DNA from 3 places in the Paenibacillus ihbetae genome. Region 2 is predicted to be linked to each of the others. Evidence: riboswitches for the same ligand, from Rfam matches in the RefSeq annotation. Region 2 holds a riboswitch; each other region holds the start of a gene.
The links. Region 2 has a riboswitch for cyclic di-GMP ahead of BBD41_RS10885 (cadherin-like beta sandwich domain-containing protein). Riboswitches for the same ligand answer to the same signal wherever they lie in the genome.
Positions count from the first base shown of each region.

Region 1 (4,276 bases), 150 kb from region 2:
TTCGGAAATCTGCCTGCCTGGCTTCCGTCCGCTCCGTTCCCTAACCGAACGACAATCCGATTTTCGCTTGCAATATACTCACCCTGGTCATCTCCCGCTGCATCCGTTAGTTTCCCGCTGTTAGGCCCGGATACGATTTCTAGGGAGCCGGGGATGTATCCCGTTCCGTCGGGGATAAGGTCCGTAAATAATGTGTTACTTGTCTCATCCCCTCCATCATTTTTAAAGTTGACCGTATAGGTTAAAGTATCTGCTTCCTGAACATTGTCAACGGGGTCTACGGACTTTGTGACGACTCCGCAAGGTTCCGTGCCTAAGAAGATATCGTCTAACAAATTACCATAATGTTGACTTCCACCAGCTGCATCTACGGAGTTAAAAGCAAACCGTGTTGTTGTTTGGCCTGTTGGTACTGTATAGGAGCCGGAATAATATTTCCACTCCGTATTTCCGGTACTAATTTGCTGAATTACCGGTAGCTGATCTATTGGAATATCCGCTGAGCCTATTTGTACAGCCATTGTATCGACACCCAGAAGCCCTTTATGAGCCAATCGCCAATAAATGGTTTGACCTGGCGTCGTTGTAACATCTTGATACAATGTCGATACTTGTTGCGCATTTAACTCAACATATTGATTCCCATGAGGTGGGTTAATCTTCATCCCTTCATAAATATATTCATTTTTCATAATTTGAATAAATTTATCAGAGGCTGTTGTTTTCCAACCTGGAACTTCATGCTCCTGAAAATACTGCCAATATGTTTCGGAGCCTGGAGAACCAGTATCCCCTGGCATTCTTGCAGTCGGCTGTTCAAAACTACCGTTAGTCAATACCACTCTCGGCCCGCATACGCCAGGCGGCGTCGGGTTTGGCGGATTAGTATCGAATTTTTGGGTTATTCGTGATGCTAAATCATAAACTCCGAGACCTGTAACCGAACCCAGATAAGTTGTACTCATTGTAGCAGGGTCAAGAGAATAATATGTAGGGTTTGTTGTATTCGCACCACTAGCAATTAGTAACTTACCGTTAGGTAAAAAGCTGAGTCCTCTTACTGTGCCTTCTACAGAAATACCATCTGCATTTGTGAAGGGAATTTCGCGTAATACTCTACCGGTGTTCGGGTCAATTTGAATGAAAGTATCTGTCTTAGCTGATGAAGGAGGTGAAGAAAACCAAACATAACCGTTACTATCAACTACCAAATCCCCCTCATCCCAAACGTACCCTTTAACTTCAGCAGAGGTTTGAGTTTTTGTAACCAAATCATATGATCTTATGAAACTTTGCGTACCGCTACTATAGCCATAGTAAAATTTTGTACCAGCAATAACTCCGTTACTAACACCTGTGGGTAACGCTGCTTCGAACTGGTAGCTACCGTCAGGATTAATACGGTACAGACCGCCACTACTTGCTGTGGGACCAAATGCGTAAAAAACGTTCTCCGTCTCTGATATAGCAAACCCGTTGCCATATAGAGGCATCCCAACTTCCACGCTTCCCTTGAGAGTGGTAGGATCGTTTCCATCCAGTTGATAGATATAACTTTTTGTTGTATTAAAATCATGAGCAAGACCATACGAATCAGTGTCATTAATAGTTATCCCAGTCGCTGCCTTTACCTCTGCCCCAAATGGGAGCGTTCCACTGAAAGTAATTAAACAGGCCATAAATAAAAGCTGGACTTTTGTTAACGATTTCCTAAAACGCCTGTTATCCAATCTTTCCCCTCCTATTCTTTCATGAAATTTAGGTCACAAAAAACAAATTGCCCTGTATTCATAGGACGATTGTTGTAGTGTCGTTTTTATCGACAATTATGCTCATTCTATCCTCCTCGCTTATTTATCTCATCTATAGACAAGGCTTGTTGCCTCGACTACCGCTTATTAAAATTCATAATAACTAAAAAGAAAAAACCGTCTTATAGCAAACGCTAACAGACGGAGTTGTCCGTCGTATTCGGCAGCTGGCTGGCAGTAGCATTTGCATTGTCTGCAAATCCGTTAGCCCCTCTAGCTTTGCGTCCCCATTTTTCAATGAGTTTGCCACTATCGTACGAGCTTATATGTAGTTGAAATTTTTAACATTTACTAAAACATATAATATATCAGTATCACAAGTTAGGTTCTTTAGTCTCATTTTTTGTAGTTATTTCTTTTTATTTGTCGTTTTTAGGAAGAATATGACTAGCATACATATCATTATTGATAATAGGAAGGGGTTATTTAAAATCGAATTAATTATCATTAAATGAAAACAAATATTTAATAGAGATAGCGGCAAACTAAGGCCCAATCAGCATCTTAGTTTGCCGCTCTTTTGGGTATTCTCAAAAACTTTAATTTTTTGCTCTTAGCTTTTTATGCACGATGCTTCTTGTGTTTTTTGCATTTTACAATGACTTTTTGTCCAGGTTTGAGGACAATAACTTTAACCTTATGATGATGTTTATTCATAAGAACGAACTCCTCCTTTCGAAGAAGATAATTCATACTATGCAGACATTTAAAAATGAACTGGACTAATAACTTATCTTCTCAAAACTCCTCATGGTCCTGCTCAAAGAATCCCATTAGCTTTAATGTATTGGCCATACTCTCGGTTCCCTCAAGTATCTTCCTGCGGATCGTGCTATCGGACAAACCATGTCGAAAGATCAACAACGTCTCCTTATAAGAGTATCCCTGCATGTATCTGTAATCGACAGCCTTCCTTGACTCGTCATCCTGTATCAAACTATGGCCCTTTCAAGTTGCTGCGGTGTAGAACCGATACCGTTGATACACCCAGCGCTGCTTTTGAATCGGTATCGTAGCATTGGCTCTCTTGTCCGCATGCAGATCCTCCTGATCGATCCGGCGGGCGACTTCTCCGTCAATTGTCGTCTGCTTCAACTCTTCCTCAAACTTTTCAAAATCCTGCATAAGCAGTGTCATTTCTTTATATTAGCTGAGCAGGAATTTTGTCCGCTGGATCTCTGCTTCATTTGCCTTTGGAAAGAGCTCTGCTTGTCTCCATGCCACCGCCATAATGGTGAGTGGAATTAATTATCTTCAGACCCCCGCCCCGACCAAGGATGTGGGGGGCTTTGCTTTGTCATCTACTATTACCTCGTTTGTTAGTGATACCCCAACAGCATTCATGAACCTTCTATTATTTTTGAACAATAAAGTTGGTTCCAAAAGCATGCCATTCTACTATTTTCGATAGAAATCCAAACCAACTCTACTATCTTTGAATATGTTGAAGTATCTAGAAAACGGGAGGTGATTACTATGTCCCGGAAAAAAAAGAAGGTAGTTATTATTATCGTCGTAAAATAATGAAGTCGTATAAAACACGCCGCTAGATTAACTGAACGATCAATCTTGCAAGAAAGGGCCACTAGCTGGCCCTTTCTTGCTTTCCTTTTAAAAGAAATTAAATCGAGTGCAAAGAAGCTATTCTAAATACAATTGGTGACTCGATCTTAGGGAACCAAATCGAGGACGAAAAACCCACTTTACTCGACTAAAGGTTAGAAGAATGTTAGACGTGCAGGTTATTTAACAAAAACGGCGCGTTTCCGATAAACTCGGAAAACCGCGCCGTTATTGACTTTCTAAGGATGCTGGTGAAGGGAATTGAACCCCCGACCTACGCATTACGAGTGCGTTGCTCTACCCCTGAGCTACACCAGCAAGTTTGTTATTTTGAAACAACAAAATATATTATATTCCTTCGACGGGAAAATGCAAGTCCCTCATTAATGGAAAAAACACCCTATAGGAGAGTTGCATTACCCGCCTAATTTCTCCTGCACCGATTGAATCTTCTGCTTGCTTGAGGATGCCCGGTCGCGCCGGTCGTCAATTTTGACCGAGGTGGATACCCGCTTGGCGCCCGCCAAGAACGGCGCCTCGTGCAACGCCTCGATTGCACGCCAAATCATAGGAAGCTCCCCTTCAATAATCGTGCTCATCGAAGTCAATTCGTACGATATTCCCTCCTGTTGCTTCAATATACGCTGCATTTCCGCGACATATGAGCTTAAGCTGGTCGTTGCCGTTCCGATCGGAATGACCGTTACTTCTGCAATTGCCATCACAATAACCTCCCTCGAAGCATTCCATTCATCCACAACGTGGTTGAATCCGATATAGATATCATATCAATTCCGGGGCGTCTTTTCAAAATTTCGTAAAACTCATCAACACACAATATCTTGTATGTCCAAGATCAAATTTTTATATGAGTCATACGATCCGTTGTCAAAACGCAACCG
Region 1 covers NZ_CP016809.1:2,567,741-2,572,016, forward strand. The annotation lists gene BBD41_RS11530 (DUF11 domain-containing protein) at 1-1,730, opposite strand, end outside; cyclic di-GMP riboswitch class I at 1,971-2,069, opposite strand; gene BBD41_RS30270 (hypothetical protein) at 2,760-2,936, opposite strand; tRNA gene BBD41_RS11540 (tRNA-Thr) at 3,621-3,692, opposite strand; gene BBD41_RS11545 (MTH1187 family thiamine-binding protein) at 3,791-4,096, opposite strand.
Region 1: another riboswitch for cyclic di-GMP. It lies ahead of BBD41_RS11530 (DUF11 domain-containing protein); the one in region 2 lies ahead of BBD41_RS10885 (cadherin-like beta sandwich domain-containing protein).

Region 2 (4,276 bases):
CGTATACTCCAATATCGCTTATGCTGTAATAGCTGTGGCCGTTATCGCATTCCTGATCATCTTTTTCCGCAAGCGCAGAAAATCCGCTTAACGGTACCAGGCACATGCCTATGGTACGTGAGGTTGGCATGACCGGTTGACCTTTCGGCTTCTTCATGCCATGAATCATTAACGACGCTGCATTTTTACATTTTTCATTTTTTTAAGTAAGGGAGAGACTTTAGGTCATGGATTTTTTAACTATCCTCAAAGCAATCATTCTAGGAATCGTCGAGGGACTGACCGAGTTCGCTCCCGTTTCCTCTACCGGCCATATGATCATCGTGGATGACATGTGGCTGAAATCCGAAGAGTTTCTTACGAAATACGTAGCCAACACCTTTAAGGTCGTCATTCAGCTCGGCTCGATCCTCGCGGTCGTTGTCGTGTTTAAAGATCGCTTTCTTGATCTTCTCGGCCTGAAGCGCAAAAAGCCCGAAGCCGGCGTTCCCGCCGGTACCGGGCGCCTGAAGCTGAGCCAAGTGATCGTCGGCTTGATTCCGGCGGGCGTGCTGGGCGTATTGTTTGAGGACTTTATCGACGAGCATCTGTTCTCGACGGAAACGGTGCTGATCGGTCTTGTCCTTGGGGCGATCTTTATGATCGTCGCGGACAAGATGAGCTCGAACAAGGAAGCGAAAATCGTATCGGTCGATCAGATTACGTACAAGCAGGCTTTCAGTGTCGGCCTGATTCAATGCCTGTCGCTATGGCCGGGCTTCTCCCGTTCAGGCTCCACCATCTCTGGAGGCGTCATGCTCGGCATGAGCCACCGTGCAGCCGCAGACTTCACATTCATCATGGCGGTGCCGATCATGTTCGGGGCAAGCTTGCTGTCCTTGCTGAAAAACTGGGAGTATTTCACGCTGGAGGCGCTGCCGTTCTTCATCGCCGGGTTCTTGGCAGCCTTCGTGTTCGCGCTGATCTCGATCCGCTTCTTCCTGAAGCTGATTAACCGGATCAAGCTGGTGCCGTTTGCGATTTACCGTATTGTGTTGGCAGCGGTTATTGCGCTGGTGCTGTATCTGTAATTTTAAGGGCGTGCGGGTAGCGCTCAGAGGACGCTTCGCGTACGTATCGTTTCTACGATCGCTGTTGTCGCCGGATTTCTCGAATTGTCTCCAGCAAGGGGGAAATCCGGCGACAAAGGCGAACACTCCGTTTCTTCGGAATCGATTCGTCCGCTCCGCTGGGCGCAAGGGATCCGCAATTTCCCGCTGCCTATGTGTGGGGAGAAATAAAGGAGGGCAAGATTTCATTTCTTGCCCTCCTTCTTGTTGTTGGCGAGCTTTTCGGTTCAGTCCGAGTACGCAACTCTTCCCTCTCCCCCTCCGCTGACACCTCTTATTGGTAGATCTATACTCCTGTTTTTAAGATTTCAATATGTGCCCAGAGAAACAGCCTCGCGCAAATTACAGAATTCGACTTTTTATGACAAGAGACATTCTTTTAGCGGTTTACTGGTCTGCGATACTATTAGTACCACTGTTTTTCTGAGACTATAAGCTGAATAGGCCACCCCACCACAGAACTTCGATATCATTTCCTCTATCAGAGTCTCTGAACAGAAGAAGAGATATAAACCTTCAGGCCTATACCAAAAATTTCCGCCCGTTTGTATAGTTCAATTGTCAACAAATGTAACAAAAAATCGAACCGTTGGATCATGGCAAACCCGTTGAAAAGCGGGGACGCAAAGCTACAGGGGCTAAGGCGGATTAAAGTGCATCCGCTATGCCAGCCAGTTGCCCGAAACGGCAGATGAACCTTCGTCTGTTTGTGGGCAGATGAAGGTTTTTTGGCGTTCAAAAAATCATCTTCCAAAGGTCGAATTATCCACGTGAAGGAGGTTCGATGATGAGAGAGCCCGTCTTAAGAGCGGCAGCATCCTTGCGGTGCTATTAAGATGGTCTCACAGGAGAGACACTTAAATGTTGGGAGACGACCGATTATACGAATGTTGCTTTAAACTATCCAATCACCTCAACTCATCTCTGGCAGGAGGAATACAAATGCAAACAAGCCCTCGGCGGCCGTTTCAGCAATCGGTTTCATTCATTCTTTGTGTAACCCTGTTATTATCGTCATGGGTGGTCGTATCCTTCCCAACGACGGCTTCCGCGGCTCCCGCGACGGTAACTAAAGTATTACAAGAAGGCGTCGACGGGTATACGGGTATGAGTTCGGCTACCGTCAGCAGCCTAAAGCCTGATACGCCATCCCCCGGCATCTCAGTCCTTACAAGACGGGACTATGGAGACTATGGTGATTCTCGGCCATTTTTTAAGATCGATCTCCCCTCCATACCGCAAAACGCGACCATTACGGACGCTAAGTTTGAACTGAGCGCGCTTCCGTTCGGGAACTCGGGCAATGGGACCGTATCGGTTGACGTCTATAGAGTCGCTCAGGATTGGAATGAAAGCAGCATCACATGGAATACCTCCATTACGAATCCCATTTATGATTCGATCCCTTACTCAACCAAACCGATCGGCTGCGCTGGAAATAGTGCAATATGCAGTTTCGATCTGACCGGCCTCGTGCAGCAATGGGTTGAGGGCACCTCGGAGAATTATGGTTTTATGCTGAAGGTTGCGGACGAAATACCATCCGTGAATTGGTCCAGAGGATTTCACCCGGAAACATTTTATGTAGTATCCCTCCGCCCTAAGCTGACAATTACCTACACCGTTGCTGCAACCGGCGTTGACGTAACACCCTCCACCCTTTCGCTGATTCGCGGCGGGAGCACGGAACAATTGATAGCAACGGTCCTGCCGGATACGGCCATGAATAAAAATGTGACATGGTCGTCGTCGGATCCCGCTATTGCGACGGTAGACGCAAGCGGCGTCGTTACGCCGGTCGGACGGGGCACGGCTACCATTACGGTGACGACGGAGGATGGAAGCTTCACGGACACAAGCACGGTGACGGTATCGGAGCCGACCGATCTAAGCCAATTGACGCTGTCGAAAGGCACCCTGTCGCCGGCGTTCGAAGCCGGAACGACCCATTATACAGCTGCCGTGACGAACGATGTGTATAGCCTGACGGTTACACCGATCACGGTGGATGCGCATGCAACCATGACCGTGAACGGGCATTTGGTCAAGAGCGGTACGCCATCGGAGGCGATTCAGCTGAACGTCGGTGACAATGAAATCACCGTGACGGTAACAGCACAGGATGGTACGACGAATACCTATATGGTGAAGGTAACCCGTGCGGCGAGCAACAGCGCGGACTTAACGAATGTGGAGCTGTCGAAAGGCACACTAACGCCGGCATTCGCCAGCGGGACGACCGCCTATGCGGCTGCTGTGACTAACGATGTATATAAGCTGACGATTACGGCGACAACGCTCGATGCAAATTCGACCGTGACGGTGAACGGGCAGCCGGTCAAGAGCGGCACTCCGTCGGAAGCCATCGAACTGAACGTCGGTGACAACAAAATCGTCGTGACGGTAACTGCGCAGGATGGAATAACGACGAAAACATACACGATCGTGGTTACCCGATTGAACGCAAGCTCGCCAGCACCTGATAATGGCGGGCACTCGGGTTCCTATAATGGCGGATCATCGTCAGGGCCACCGGTTAGCCCGGTGAACCCTTCAGAGGATAAAACCGACGAGCCTAAAGATACGGAAACCCCTTCGGAAGGGTCGAATGGAGCAGCTTGCCCGCAGCTCACATGGACGGACACCCGGAGTCATTGGGCGAGACCCTATATCGATACCGCTTCGCAACTCTGCATAATTAAAGGCGTTTCGAGCGATAAGCTTTTGCCGGATGAAGAGGTGACCAGACTGCAGTTCGCGCTAATGGTAGCTCGGGCGATGAAGCTGCAGCCTGTGGACCATACCGGTGTCCTGGAAGCCTATCAGGATCGGGAAGACATCCCTGCCTGGGCATCGGAGGAATTGTCCGCTGCGATCCAAGCGGGGATCATCGAAGGCTACAACGATGATATGCTGCGCCCGAACAAAAAGATCAGCCGGGCGGAATTGATCACCATGCTGATTCGAGGCCAGGGTCTATCTGCTGCCAATGCAGCGACTTCGTTCAAGGACGATGCTGAAATCCCGGCTTGGGCCAAAGGTTATGTTAGATATGCGGAGCAGCTAGGAGTCATCGAAGGCCGCTCCAATAACCGGTTTGAGCCGTCCAGCACCGCCACGCGGGCAGAAGCCGTCGTGATCCTGGTCCGCATGCTGCAAGACAAGCA
Region 2 covers NZ_CP016809.1:2,421,533-2,425,808, forward strand. The annotation lists gene BBD41_RS10875 (DedA family protein) at 1-91, shown strand, start outside; gene BBD41_RS10880 (undecaprenyl-diphosphate phosphatase) at 228-1,070, shown strand; cyclic di-GMP riboswitch class I at 1,698-1,792, shown strand; gene BBD41_RS10885 (cadherin-like beta sandwich domain-containing protein) at 2,052-4,276, shown strand, end outside.

Region 3 (4,276 bases), 1.0 Mb from region 2:
AGCCCGATCCGGTGCGCCGGGGAGCGTTTAATGGCGAGCGCCTGAGAGCTGGACTGTGTCGTGCCGTATCCGAGGCCTACGAATACCGCGGACAGCAGCAGAGTTATTCCGTGATGCGCCAAGCCAAGCAGCAGGATGCCGATTGCAAAGGACACGATAGCCGGATACATCACGATGTTCGCTCCCCGGTGATCAAACCAGCGTCCGGTAAACGGCCGGGACAGAATGACCACGATCGCATACACGATGAAGAAGTAGGTTGCCGCTTCCACCAGCCCGATTTCCCCCGCAAAGATCTTCAGATACGACAAAATGCTGGAATATCCGAAGCCCATCACAAAGCTTATGATCGAAATCGGAAGCGCCTTGAGCTCAATGAAGTTGGAGAGCCGCAAGCCCTTCATCTCCCGCTGCTGCTCGGCGGTCAGCACCAGCTTCGGAATGCGCATGCATAACGAGGATATCAATGAGAGCACGCCCAGGATCGCACATAGGACGAAATTGCCTGTCATAGAGGCATGCTCGAGAATCATAAGTCCAATGAAAGGGCCGATTGCCGATGCAATGATGATGCTGACACCGTAATAGCCGGTCCCTTCACCCCTTCTTGAGTTGGGAATCAAGCTAGCGGCAATCGTACCGGTAGCCGTGGAGGCCAGCGCGAAGGCCAGGCCGTGGAGGAAACGAACGATGAGCAGCACCGCTAAGCTGTTAATAATGAAATACAGTCCGATTAAAACGCTGAACGAGACCAGCCCGGTCAACAGCAGCGGTCTTCGTCCGACTCTCTCGATAATGCTTCCTCCGATCAGGCGCCCGATCAGCGCGCCTACCACGAAGATGCTGGAAGCAAAGCCGGCCATTCCTGTCGATGCATGGAATTCCTCGGCCGCATAGGTAGGCATAATAACAACTAATAGATAAAAACAAAGAAAGAGCAGGAAATTGACGCCGAACACAATCAAAAAGTCCTTGCTCCATAAACGATCACGGGAGTTTTCTTGCTGCAAGTTAATCACCTTTTCTTATAATGTTATCCCTGACAGTCTCCATAACACGGATGACGCTGGCTTGCTCTTCGGCGGAGACGCCTTCCATGATCTCCATCTCATAGTCATCGAATAATTGACGAATCTGCAGCACGGCATCGATGCCCTTGCTTGATAACCGGATTCGCTTCTCCCGCTTGTCCGAAGCCGGGATCTGCTCCACATAACCCAGTTTGATCAACGCGTTCACCGTTCTGGTGACCGTGGGCTTCTCTACGTACAAAACTTTGGACAATTCGACCAAGGTCATCGACTGGTTCGCGTCCAGATAATACATAATCGACCACTGGGCATAGTACAGCCCGAAATCCTCGAGCCGCCGATTCAGTTCATTGACGAACGGACGGTACAGTCTGAAGTACTGCTGAAAGAAATGTCGGTAGGTGCTCATGGGGAACCTCCATCCAATTAGTTACTCAAGGTAACTATTTGATTATAAAGTAGTGTTCCGCGAATGTCCAGATATAATGTCTGGTATTCTGATCCTCTTACTAGCTGATGAATCAGTGCGTCTAACAATGTCCATTGGTCGTTTGCACTTCGGGTTATTCAGAAAATATTCAGTTCCTTATGCTTTAATTGGTATATTCCATCCGTCTTCTAGACAGATATTACAGGATTTGTGTGGTGAGGATGAATTGACGTTATCGGAAATACAACAAGAAGCGTTGGAACAAGCTAAGAAGCATGGGAGACTTGTCCGCTGGAAGAAAGGCGGATACTGGACGTATGAGGGTGTCTTGACGAAGGGGGCAGGCTCGGATTCGTCATCCGTACCCAACTTGGAGTGGTATTGCCGAACCAATACGATCTTTGCGCTCGTCCGGCGCGGGTACATTACAATGGATAATTGGAGCAGCTGTTCGCTCGTACAGAAAAATGATTAAACCAACGCACCTGAATTGAAATGGCTTCCCTTAAAGGTGGAGGCGCCATATCTTTTAAGCAAAAAACCCCAGAAGGTCGAGAGCCGACATCCGGGGTTCTATTTTTTTATGGAAGACTTATCTACCCATGCCTTGATTTATTGGACTTCGCGCATGCGCACTTTCTTTTTATCGCTTCCTCTTGGTTCTTTAATTCCATGTAACGGACAATCAGCTTATCGAGCGACTGCGAAAGAGCGACAACATCTTGATGGACGAATTCAAGACTGCCGGCCATTCGCTCAAGTTCCTTCCGAAGATATTCAAGCTCTTGAGATACATGCTTCAGTTCGTTCACTATAGAAACCATCACATCCCATCCCCGTCGTAGCAAGTGATTTATGACAGCTGCCACCGTGTTCGTGGCAAACCTTCTCAAACAGAGAGTCGATCGCTCATCCCTAGACGAACAAACTTTTTACACATGCTTCTCTTAAAATGTTGGAGGCTCTACCCGATTCAGTTCTGCAGCGGCATCAGGTCACAGGGTTATCTAAAATCAACAGTTCCCTATCCAATCGTTGTCGCTTGTCGAATCAGAGGTTTCCGTCGTATTCGGCAACTGGCTGGCATTGTGGGTGCCTATTAGCATCCACGTTAGCCCTTGTAGCTTAGCGTCACCACACTTTCGATGGGTTTGCGATAGATTGTACGAATTATGAATTAGTTTAAATTTTAACTATCTACCATCAGGTGACTTGCTTACAATTATAAAATTTTACTTAAATAAAGAAAATACCCATAATTGGGTAGTGGACAAAAACATCTATGCGAAGGATTCAGATCTTGCTTTTCATCTATAACTGCGCGTTGCTAATCTCTGGGCTATAAGTGAGAACAGCCCCTCCATAATCTTCCGGAGGGACTGTTTGCAACTCATATCTTTATACCTTTTTTCTTCTGATCAGGAACAGTCCTGTAAAGAAAATGATGCATCCAGCCAGCAAATAGCTGTACATATTCGTAGCCGTATTCGGCAATTTATTACCGTTAGGCTCATTTGCTGCCTGATCTCCGGATTGTGCCGGATTCTGTGGAGATGCACCCGATTTGCCTAAGTCTGAATCGTTCCGATCGTCCGGTGTTTGTGCCCCGGTATTCAAATCCCCGTCAGCGTCTCCATTCGAGTCTTCATCCGGGTTCCCGTTAGAATCGCCGTCTGTGTCCTCGTTCGAGTTTCCATTCGGATCTTCATTCGAATCTCCGTCGGAACCTCCCGTGCCACCAGGGTTGGTGTTGTTACCACCGTTATTCCGGCTGTCGGTCACTTCGATGACATTCGATGGCTTTTGTGGACTTGTCACATTATCGCCTGTGACTTCACCGATGTTTTCGATCGTTTTGCCGGCTTGTTCCGCTTTGACGGTTGCCTTGAACGCAATCGTATGCCATTCGGTATCCGTAATCCGTCCAAAGTTACCGCTCACTTTGCCGTTAACGTACTGGCCTTTGTCTCCATCAACGTTATCGGTGACGGAAATGCCGTCCACCTTCAGGCTGCCTGCTACATACGTCAGCCCTTCCGGCAGGACGTCGGCAATCACCAGATTCGATACATAGCTGCCCGCAACGGTATTCCGTGCGGAAATCGTATACTCCAGCGTATCGCCGACCCCGACGATGCCGCCACTTAGATCCCGTGACGTCTTCCGTGACTCGATGACAGGAGAAGGCGTCGGCGGCGTTACAGGCGGTGTGACCGGTGGATTTGGATCTACCGGTGGATTGACGGGTGGATCGACTGGCGGATCAACCGGTGGGTCTACCGGCGGCGTGTCGCCTTCCTCAACCACAATCTCATCCGTTGGGCGGCTCGGCTGATCGATGTTGTCCCCGGTAATTTCACCGGTGTTACGAATCGATTCTCCGGCGCTTGCTACGATCTTCGCCTGGAACTCCAGCGTATGCCATTTCGTATCCCATACATCCCCGACGTTACCGACAACCTGACCTGAAGCATAATGGCCTTTGTCGCTGTCCTGGTCATCGGTGACCGAAACACCGTCGACCTTCAAGCTGCCCGGAATATATTCCAGACCGGCCGGCAGCGTATCCGATATTACCAGGTTGGACATATACGTATCGTCCAGCACCGTTCTTGTCCGGATCGTATAGGTAACGGTATCCCCGACTTCGAATGTTTGCTTGCCCGCTTCAAGATTCATTGCGGACTTCTCGGATACGATCACTGGATCGCGCGGATAGACCTTGACTTCTTCTTCCGGCTCACTAGGCTCGTCGAAATTATCGCCGGTGACAGCGGCAATATTCCGAATATCCTTGCCGGCTTGTCCGGATTGG
Region 3 covers NZ_CP016809.1:3,448,579-3,452,854, reverse strand. The annotation lists gene BBD41_RS15330 (MFS transporter) at 1-1,019, opposite strand, end outside; gene BBD41_RS15325 (MarR family winged helix-turn-helix transcriptional regulator) at 1,012-1,440, opposite strand; gene BBD41_RS15320 (hypothetical protein) at 1,688-1,936, shown strand; gene BBD41_RS15315 (aspartyl-phosphate phosphatase Spo0E family protein) at 2,058-2,285, opposite strand; cyclic di-GMP riboswitch class I at 2,530-2,627, opposite strand; gene BBD41_RS15310 (isopeptide-forming domain-containing fimbrial protein) at 2,860-4,276, opposite strand, start outside.
Region 3: another riboswitch for cyclic di-GMP. It lies ahead of BBD41_RS15315 (aspartyl-phosphate phosphatase Spo0E family protein); the one in region 2 lies ahead of BBD41_RS10885 (cadherin-like beta sandwich domain-containing protein).